3 regions of the Paenibacillus sp. FSL L8-0470 genome follow, and region 1 is predicted to be linked to each of the others. Evidence: predicted binding sites of a transcription regulator. Region 1 holds the regulator's gene; each other region holds the start of a gene.
What was found. The regulator LexA, encoded in region 1, represses DNA repair genes until DNA is damaged. The targets are predictions, from matches to a motif close to CGAACATATGTTCG.

Region 1 (3,275 bases):
AAGGAGGAGAAGTAAGTGCCGTATCTGTTTTTGGCGATATCCATTGCCAGCGAACTTGTAGGAACTTCGATGCTCAAAGCATCGCAAGGATTCACCAAAATTATTCCTGTAATCGTAATGCTGATTAGTTTTATTTGCTCGTTCTTCTTTTTGTCGTTATCACTGAAGACTATTCCATTAAATACGGCCTATGCAATTTGGTCTGGAATCGGGGCGGTAGCTACAGTTCTTATCTCGGTACTGATCTGGAAAGAAAAAATAAATACAGGCAGCGTAATAGGAATAACCTTAATCGTCATTGGTGTGATTGTGCTGAATTTGCTGGGTCCCGGACATGGTTCCTCTGATGAGGCTGCCGAAACACAACAAACCAGCCTTTCCGATAGAGCCTAAGCTGAAGCTGATGAAATAAAGATCATATACAATTTGTTCCAAACAATAGTATAGTGACGAAATAACAGTACCCTGCCAGAATGGTGGGGTATTTTCATATTCAAGAATCCAGGGGAGTGAGTGAAAGTTGTTTGTGCATAGAGGAAATTTATTCCTTAATGGAATTGGCGTGTTTAGCGTATTGATGTGGCTCATATCGGTTGTAGCTTGTATTTACGCATTCGTACTGTTGGTTAAACTTGCCCGGAGAGGAATAATAGCTTTGGATTTGTACATATATGCTAAAAATCGTGAAATACGCGACCGGTATGAATCGGCAGACAGGAAGGACCCATATTAAGCACAATGAAAAACACCCTCGATCATTTTTTTGTGATCCTTAGGGTGTTTTTGCTTTTGTCTGATCACCATGCTGTTAATCCCTTATTGTAACCCGTGTTCCAATAGGCACGATTGCTGCAAGGGCCAGCACATCCTCATTGTACATGCGGATACAGCCATGGGAGACCATATGTCCGATGGAGGAAGGGTCATTCGTTCCATGAATGCCGTAATGTGGTTTGGATAGACCCATCCAGAATGCACCGAAGGGTCCGCCAGGCTTAGGCTGTTTGTTAATGATAGTGTATTCTCCCGCCGGTGTAACGGTAAGCATGGTGCCAATACCGACAGGGAACCCTCTGGTAACGATGTTATTGTCAAGCAAATAAAGCATGCGCTGCGACAAATCAACAATAATCCGATAATTAGGCATAGATTCAGCACTCCTTTGCTATCAGAATATGTGCGGAGTGCTGTTGCTGTTCGAAGGAATTGTTATATGGGATAAACAGAACAAATGTTCGTGATGAGTAAAATGACCATTTGAAAAGGGGAAAGGGCTGCTTCACTTTTTCAAGTGAAGCAGCCCTTAAATATGAACAAAAATATTAATGGATATCGCGGAAGAGACCGATAACTCGTCCCAAAATCGTAACGCGGTTAAGACGGAGGGGTTCATAAGCCGGATTCTCCGGCTGTAGACGAATGTGGTCACGTTCTTTGTAGAATGTCTTGACTGTAGCTTCGTCTTCTTCGGTCATGGCAACGACGATATCGCCGTTGTCAGCAGTCTGCTGCTGGCGGACGATTACATAGTCACCATTCATAATACCTGCTTCCACCATGCTGTCACCGAGAACGGAGAGCATAAATACCTTGTTATCTCCCACATAGTGGGAAGGTAGTGGGAAGTAATCTTCGATATTCTCCGTTGCGGTAATCGGCACCCCGGCGGTGACCTTACCTACGACAGGAATACGGGTAACCGTCTGTACGAATTGATGTACATTCTCGGAATCTTCCTGGCCGAGCAGCTCAATTGCACGCGGTTTCGTAGGGTCGCGGCGGATAAGGCCTTTCTTCTCAAGCCGGTCCAGATGGCCGTGCACTGTGGAGCTTGAGGCCAATCCTACAGCTTCACCGATTTCCCGGACGGACGGAGGATAACCCTTGCTACGGACTTCGTTACGTATAAATTCCAGGATCGCCAGCTGACGACTCGAAATCTTTGACATCGGAATCAACCCCATATAGTATGTTTGGGAAAATTATAACATAGAACTTCCGTTCGTACAAACATAAGTTCTAACAATCTGAGATTAATAGTGGAAATAGTAGCCTTTTACCATATTAGTATCCAATAACGGTTTGAAAATGGCGGGAAAAGGCAATGCCGGTGCTGAAAACTGACACATTTATGGATACGGAAAAAAGCGAACAATTGTTCTAAAAAATCTATTGATCAAAACACATGTTCGTGTTATATTATTTTCGAAAGTAAGAACAAGTGTTTGGAGGACGATGACAATGTTAAAATACAGTACATACCGCAGCATCTACGAAGAGGCCGGTGAAGTTAATTCAACTAGAGGACATTCTGCTTCTAATCATATGAATGAAATGAAACAATCCGCCGCCGCTTTATTTTCGGAGATCATAGGACTATGCCGGAAAGAGTATCTGGTGAAGCTAATGCTGGTCTTTATGCTTGTTGTATCGGGATTTACAGTTGTTGGTAATGTTTTTGCGAGTTCAGCATCATTAGTGAAGCAGGAAAAGCGGGTAGTAGTTGAACGCGGAGACACGCTCTGGAGTATCGCCCTTAAGAACAAACCAGCGGGAATGAAGACGGTCGTATATATAGAAGGAATTAAAAAAACAAGCGGTTTGAAGAACGGGAACATTCAGGCCGGAGATATACTGACATTGCCTGTGTATTAACTTCATCATAAGCAGTATAGACTGACGTAAAGAGCTTTCAGGGGGTAGACCTTGACAAGCTCTTTTTCTCATGGCAAAGTTAGAATGAATTTATAGGGGAGGGGAAAGCATTGAATATTGACGAATTGGTCGCACGCATCAATGAACTGGCACGCAAACAGAAGAATGGCGGCCTGAGTGAAGAGGAATTGGCTGAACGGGCCAAGCTCCGCGAGATTTATCTGGGCAACATCCGCAGCAACTTCCGGGCCCAGCTCGACACTATTGAAATCGTGGATAATGATGAGCATGAACAAGGCAACAAGGGACTCAAACATTAGTCCAGTGTGTCTTTTTCATAGATATTACAGGATGACTAGGGGGAACTGACATGGCCCGTTCTTGGGAAAGAATGGTTCAACGCAACACACAGCAGATCAACAAGCAAAGAAAGAAGCAGGGCAAGGATTCCATTTATGCTTCTTCGTCAAAATCAGCTGCGAAAAATAGTGATATCTTTAAGGGCCGCAACATTGCATTTCCTGTTGTTCTAATGCTGCTTGGAATTATGTTCTGGGTGGTAGGCTCGATCGACGAGGCCAGAGGCAGTGGCATCCTTGCCAATTGGCTGGGCGTCGTTC
Region 2 (3,275 bases), 1.4 Mb from region 1:
ATAAGTCCGGTCTTGACCATAATCCGCTGACTGGTGATCGTGTAAGTAGTTGTGTTAAGGCGTATAAGGCCTTTGAAGCGGTCGGAAATGCCGGCGGGTTTGCCCTCCCACAGCTTGACTTTCGGACCTGAGCCGGACATTCTTTAGCTGACGTTTGGTGCGGTGCCGCTGGAACCGTTCCATCGACAGGTGCTCCGCATTTTCCGCAAAATTTGGCGCCATGCTTGTTTTCCGCGCCGCAGGCTGTGCAATAAGCCATAAGGGATCTTCCTCTCTTATTCCGGATGAAATGATTATAGTATACCATTAGATTTCCGGTCACGGCCGGAGATCTTTTACCCATGAATACGCTTAATTTTAGGAAAATGATTCATTCGGGCGCATTTTACAATATTTTCATTTGCACTTTGCAAAAGTCGCTATTATTCTGTTAAGTGGAGGGATTCAAAAATGAGAAAAGCTTTACTGACAGGATTACTTATGGTGGTGGTTATCCTCAGCGCCTGCAGCAATAATAGTTCAGCCCCTGCATCAGAAGAAGAAGCGCAGGAGACCGTACAAAACTTCTACGATAAGATGTCACAATTCGATGAAAAGGGCAAGTCTTCCCTGGATAATTTCAACACTACTTTAACCTCTTATTCGACAGGAAAAGCTTCGGACAAGGAGCTGGAGAAAGCGGTCGATCAATTCCAGGATACGACATCGGAAATTGCCGATGAGGTGGGGGATGTGAAAATTTCCAAAAGCCTGCCTAAAGAGGTCCAAACGCTGCTGAATGAATCAATAATCGCTTTTAAAAGTGCGTACTCCATTAAAGAGCAAGCCTCGAAAAGCGCCGTTTCTCCCGACGTTACGGCCGATGAGTTCAATGCAATGAACCAGCAGGCGGATGTGGCGATGCTGTATGGCATTTCCAAGCTGAACGAAGCAAGGGCTGCTGTAGGGCTGATCGAGGACGAGATCGGTACAGAAGCTGCGGGGACTGCGGATGCGGAGTCTGGTACAGCAGAGGGCAGTACGGACGTAAAGCTGGCTCCGACGACAGAGGATAGCACAAATTCCGGGACATCCACCGTTACCGGCGGCAAATAAGGAATACCCACAATTAAAGTTGAGGTCCATCCTTACACAGAATGGTAAAAGGCGCTTCACAGCTGCAGGCTGAGTGCGCCTTTTTGTTCGTTATTTGGAACGGAGCAACCGGTTTTTCCATTTACCGAAGCGGGATTGACTAAACGAAATTCCCTTGTGGTTTATGTAGGCAAGCATTAACGTTACGAGCATGAGGCCAAGGGACATTCCAACCGATATTCCTTTGGTCCAATCTGACAGTGTATTGCTGTTAGCAACAGGAATCATCACTAGTAATAAAGAAGAGATGATAAGAAGCCAAGAAGCATCCTTTTTCAAATGAAGTTCTCCTTTCCATTCATAATATATAATATTATACACCTATTTTCTGGAAAACAGGCAATTCCCTCTGTCATTTATTTCTGGTTGATTAAAAAGCGGGACTCCGGATATAATACAAACATACGTTCGTGTTATACGGAACATAAGTTTAGTATTAACTATCGGGAAGGGGAATGGCAATGACACTCGGCAAGAAGCTGAAAGGCAATGGCCTATGGGAGAGCAGCCGGATGATGCTGCCGGAGCATAAGAGCCGGATTATAAGAGATGAACGGGAAACGTTGCGCACGATTAAGCCGATTCTGGATGAACAGAAGCTGGAAGAGATCGAGTGTACGCTGGCTCTGTCGCTGCGGGCGCATGTCCGTGTGACGGTTGTGCTGTTTGATCCTTTTGAGCGCAAGCTGCTGAGCGGCTTTGTGACCTCCATTCACACCCACTCGCGCGAATTCAAGCTGCAGTGGGCGGAGGAATGGAAATGGGTCAACGTGGACGATATTTTGGAGGTATACATCGTTTGATGCTCCGTTGCCGGAAAGCATGCGGATTATATTTTTTTGTACAAAAGTAATTCCCACAATGAGCGAAAGTATACCGGCGTACTGAGCGTGTACGAATAAATTGAATAAGGTCCCGGAGAAAAATAAGGCAAGCAGCAGCATGTACATGATTATTTTACTGAAATAGTATTTGTTCTTATAGGCTACAGTGGCGTAAATATTGGCCTCTTGCTTGTGAAATCCGCTGCTTGACAGAATAAACAGAGGTATTAGGGAGGCCAGCCGTAATCCTATCGCATGCAAGCTGGAAATACTGGGCAGCAAGCAGAGGGAGCACCAGCAGCATTAGCTTTTCAGATCCCCTGAAGGCAATCCTCAGCTCGTAAGGGATGATGCTGATGAATTGGGCCTTAAAAGGTGCTGGAGCCGGGGCCGTATAGGCTGGATTCACCGGTACTAGAGATTTCGCCAGTTTCCGGGCTGAGCTGCGTTTGGCTTTTGCCGGTTTGACCCGGGGACGGGAGGTTCCGAAGATCCTTTCATAGCTTGTTAAGGCAACGAGCAGATGCATAAATATAAACGCAACCAGCACAATAACGAGCCTGCTGATTACAAATTTGAACTCCCAAGTCATGGTGTACATCTGAAAAGTATTGTTATAATCGCCGATCGTCTCAAAAAGGAAACGGAAGGATCATTTGGACGGGTCAGCGCAAAGTACTGCCTGAACTGGCTGAATACATTCTTAACGATAAACTGCAGACCAGTAACATCGAAGTACGGGTTGATCTCTGTTTTGTTCGCACCGGTGAAGACTATAGAGAGATAGGCGTAGGACAGGATAAACAACAGCAGATTGCCGAGATTTCTGCGCAGCGGGGGGAGTAGCTCCATGCAAACCGTCACGCTGGATAATACATAGATAAAGGGTAAAATCAGCAGTACAAAAGGCATTAAATAGGAAAGAGGCTCAATCGCATAGCTTTCCCCCCTGCTGAGCTGCATGATCAGAGCCATGACTTCAACAACCAGAGCAACCAGCGCAAGGTAGAGGAAATTTGCCAAACGTTTGGATTCCGCATATTGATGCACATTTAGGGGAGAGGTAGTATAGTACATCTCCAGTTGCAGTGTAACATCTCTTCCGATGGAGTTTCGGATCAGGAAGATGCCCCCGAATAGCAGCAGACAGTTAAAAAACAACACCACCAGCAGACCCATCCATACGGAGTTATAGGTTCCTCTGTAGTGCCCGTCAAGGAGACTGTTTTTAATAACGGTGGTTAGGCTGCCGGTAGTATCACTTGCCGGAAAGTAATAATAAGTACAACACGCAAACACGACGATTGTCCACAGGAA
Region 3 (3,275 bases), 1.4 Mb from region 1:
TCCGCCCGCTGAGCCTTGCAAGCTCAGGCAGTGTTGGCATCCTCCGGAAGTGGTTGCTGAAATGGTACATGATCCTCAGCAGCTTGCGCGCTGTATCATCCAGCATAACGGGCCTTTGCCTGGCGCCAGGCAAGGATGTTTGCTGTCCGGAATACCCTTGGACCGCCCGTGGTCAGACAAGTGGCCCGAAGCAGCCCGGCTTTAATCCCATGAACCTCAACTCTGCGCTGGGTGATGTTCCCCGACTTGTCCTCATATATGATCTCAATTACCTGCCCGATCAGCTTCTCCAATTCTTTTGCACTCATGTAAACCGCCTCCTTAAGAAAGCCCAGGAATATTTGTATGTATTATATGCGAACAAATGTTCTTTATGCAATCTTCCGTGAATTAGGCGTAATATAAAGTGGGATAATATTCCACGCGCGGAGAGCCAAGGTGTTCTATATTTGTTATCGGGGAAAAAGGCTTTACGGGCCCATGTCTGAGGAAGAAGCCTTCAAGGAATGGTTTGCACTTGCAGGCACGGTAAAAGAACTCTATATCATTGAAGTCGACGAAACCACGGGAAGAATCAAACGTCAGATTGGACCCACAGCCCGTAAAAAAAAGAAATAGCCCCATCTGGCATATGCCTGACGGGGCAACATTCGATTGAGTCTAAATTAGAATATACAGGCTTTTGTAATAATTACCAGAAGAATGAAGAGAACCAGAATGGAGTTTGTCGATGTCCATGGACTTACTACCGGCATAACTACCGGTGGACCTTGGTTTACTCCACCAACGTTATTACCGCAACCATAATCTATACCCATTATTTAAATTCCTCCTCGTGAATATTGAATATAGCACAGAATATGACAAAGGCTGATGTACCGTATAGGCCAAACGGCAAAGAAATGTCATTCACCTAAAGTATCGGCCTGTCATTGTCGATATACAGTAAGTAAATTCAAAGCTGTGAAGCTTCAAAAAACTTAGCGTATGCTTTCGATGTGAGTTTTGTACGAAGAACTTTCAGGAAGCATTGCTCACAAAACTTTTAGGAGGTGGAACATGGACATTGCTGCATTATCAATGGCGATGAGTCAGACGTCCCTATACCAGGCTTCAGGGCTGCAAGTCATGAATATTGCCACAAAAACGACTGAGATCCAAAGCCAGAATCTGGTCCAAATGCTCCAGCAGAGCCCACACCCCAATTTGGGAAAAACACTTGATATTGTAGTTTGATTGATTTATGATTACATATATAAGAACATGAGTTCCGGTTATCCTTGAGCCCTTTCGGGCTTTTCTTTTGGTCAATAATACGAACATACGATCCTATATCGAGGTGATTCCCATGCAATCCTACTATCAAATGACCGCCCTGGAGAAATGGACTGAAGATTTATATCAGCGGTTGAACGTGCAACAGCCGTCGCAAATCTCGATTGAGTACATATCGGAGCGGCTGAATATCTGGATTCATTATCTGGATGTAAGAAGCAAGAGCATTGAAGCCTCTGCAGGCATGTACAGCATGTTTATTGACAGCCGCCTTCCTCCCGGGCTGCAGCGTCTCGAGTTCCTCCATGAGCTCTGCCATTTGCTTCGCCATGCCGGTAACCACACGCTGATGCCCGAACAGTTCACACAGGCACAGGAGGATGAATCCGAGCGTTTTATCCTTTATGCGGCGATGCCCTACTCCATGATTTCTGCCAGAATGTTGCCTGAACTCCGTGAAGATGCCGTCCAATATATCGCTTCAACCTTTCAGGTTCCTGCTGAGCTGGCCATGCAGCGGATTGACCAGATTCAGAGACGAGTGTTCCAGGGGCAATTGATGGCCGTGATGGAAAGGAACGAAGACAGAAATTTAATCCACCGACATATTCGGTAAACGCTGCGGGGATAATAGCTATGCATAATGAAATGCAGAGACCTTATGTATAGTGTGAATTTACCCGTAAGGGGGAGCGAGATGGACGCCATTCAAGTCATCCAGTTATTAATGACCCATCCGGATTACAGCGTGGATGCCGTGCATCCTGATATCCCGGATTTTGTTGGCATTGAGACCATTGAGGTCGATCATGAAACCCAGACCTTCTCCATTCTGCTGCAAGAACCGAAGGAAGAAGATTAGGAGAACCCATGGACAAAAAAAGTGACCCCGCCGGCGTCTGGCAGGGTCCATATCTATTAATAAGGGGGGGGGGATGTGTTTACTAATGATAACGCTTGTCTGCACTACACTGCTCGTTCATGAGAAGAACGAATGAACAATCTGGCTAGCCTGAGCTCACAAACTGCATTACGCCTATTGCCGTCAGCAGGAAAAACACGATCAGAATCCCCCATATCACCCTGCGCAATATTTTTTTCGGGTCGTTGCCGGGTGGATGTCCGCCTTGATTCTCCAGCGTAGCTATCCGGTGCTCAAGCTCCTGAATTTTCTTTTGCTCAGACATATTCTCCATCTCCTTTTTTGTATATACTCAATAAAACGCTTCCAGATCCATAAAGTTTCATAAAAGGAAATTAACCTTTCTTTCATCTCTCTGTAACCTATCTCCCAATTTATTCCTATACTATGGGAGGAGGAGGGGATTTCCATGAAAACACTCTGGGTTCTTATGTCCGTAATCCAGCTTATGTTCGCATACAGTCCGCAAGCCGGTAACATAGATGAAGATAATAACATCCGTACATTCCAATATTCTTTGGAAGCTGGGTACAGCTGGAAGGCAACTTCAGCAGGTTCAGGAATGTATCAGGCAGATAACCGTATCTATATGAGCAATGACAGAGGCATATCCTGGCATAAGCTGAGCGATTCCTTGAGCGGCACTTTGCCAAGCGGCCCCATTGGAGACCTCAAGTTTAAGACGAAGGACACCGGCTGGATTACGGTCCATTCTCCACGCCAAGGCGATATTGGACTATATAAGACAACCGATGGAGGAATTCACTGGGCCAAAGAGCTGCTTGAAGTGCCTCCTAAATACGCTGCTGTTCAGTTTAATCCTGCCTCTCCTATATTTTTCACCTCTACAAATTATGGAATCGTGCTGCTGAACGAGGAAGGCCAGACCAATACCTCTCTTCTCTTCTATGCAACACAAGACAATGGACGTCATTGGACAGCCATCATGGATAGAACTGAGGGGCAATGGAACGATTTATCATGGATGGCTTCTTTGGATCAGAAATCCGCAAGCTACTTATGGAGTATTACTATCGGCGATAGAACCTGGACTTCATCCAACGGGGAAATCTGGTCT

Region 2: the regulator LexA is predicted to act here: its motif matches at 1,532-1,545, upstream of NST99_RS25420 (YolD-like family protein).
Region 3: the regulator LexA is predicted to act here: its motif matches at 1,317-1,330, upstream of NST99_RS25480 (ImmA/IrrE family metallo-endopeptidase).

The regions. Positions count from the first base shown of each region.
Region 1 is NZ_JBBOZM010000001.1:4,200,547-4,203,821, reverse strand. Features, by position in the region: gene NST99_RS18985 (TetR/AcrR family transcriptional regulator) at 1-15, shown strand, start outside; gene NST99_RS18980 (DMT family transporter) at 16-393, shown strand; gene NST99_RS18975 (L,D-transpeptidase) at 809-1,147, opposite strand; gene lexA (transcriptional repressor LexA) at 1,323-1,949, opposite strand; gene NST99_RS18965 (LysM peptidoglycan-binding domain-containing protein) at 2,242-2,655, shown strand; gene NST99_RS18960 (DUF896 domain-containing protein) at 2,766-2,975, shown strand; gene NST99_RS18955 (hypothetical protein) at 3,026-3,275, shown strand, end outside.
Region 2 is NZ_JBBOZM010000001.1:5,567,692-5,570,966, reverse strand. Features, by position in the region: gene NST99_RS25435 (PH domain-containing protein) at 1-140, opposite strand, end outside; partial or broken gene NST99_RS33795 (zinc-ribbon domain-containing protein) at 191-259, opposite strand; gene NST99_RS25430 (hypothetical protein) at 451-1,095, shown strand; gene NST99_RS25425 (hypothetical protein) at 1,186-1,413, opposite strand; gene NST99_RS25420 (YolD-like family protein) at 1,596-1,937, shown strand; gene NST99_RS25415 (hypothetical protein) at 2,113-2,550, opposite strand; gene NST99_RS25410 (hypothetical protein) at 2,547-3,275, opposite strand, start outside.
Region 3 is NZ_JBBOZM010000001.1:5,574,522-5,577,796, forward strand. Features, by position in the region: gene NST99_RS25460 (hypothetical protein) at 1-106, opposite strand, end outside; gene NST99_RS25465 (hypothetical protein) at 96-308, opposite strand; gene NST99_RS25470 (hypothetical protein) at 481-618, shown strand; gene NST99_RS33800 (YjcZ family sporulation protein) at 666-818, opposite strand; gene NST99_RS25475 (YjfB family protein) at 1,060-1,236, shown strand; gene NST99_RS25480 (ImmA/IrrE family metallo-endopeptidase) at 1,349-1,891, shown strand; gene NST99_RS25485 (hypothetical protein) at 1,973-2,137, shown strand; gene NST99_RS25490 (hypothetical protein) at 2,283-2,462, opposite strand; gene NST99_RS25495 (WD40/YVTN/BNR-like repeat-containing protein) at 2,607-3,275, shown strand, end outside.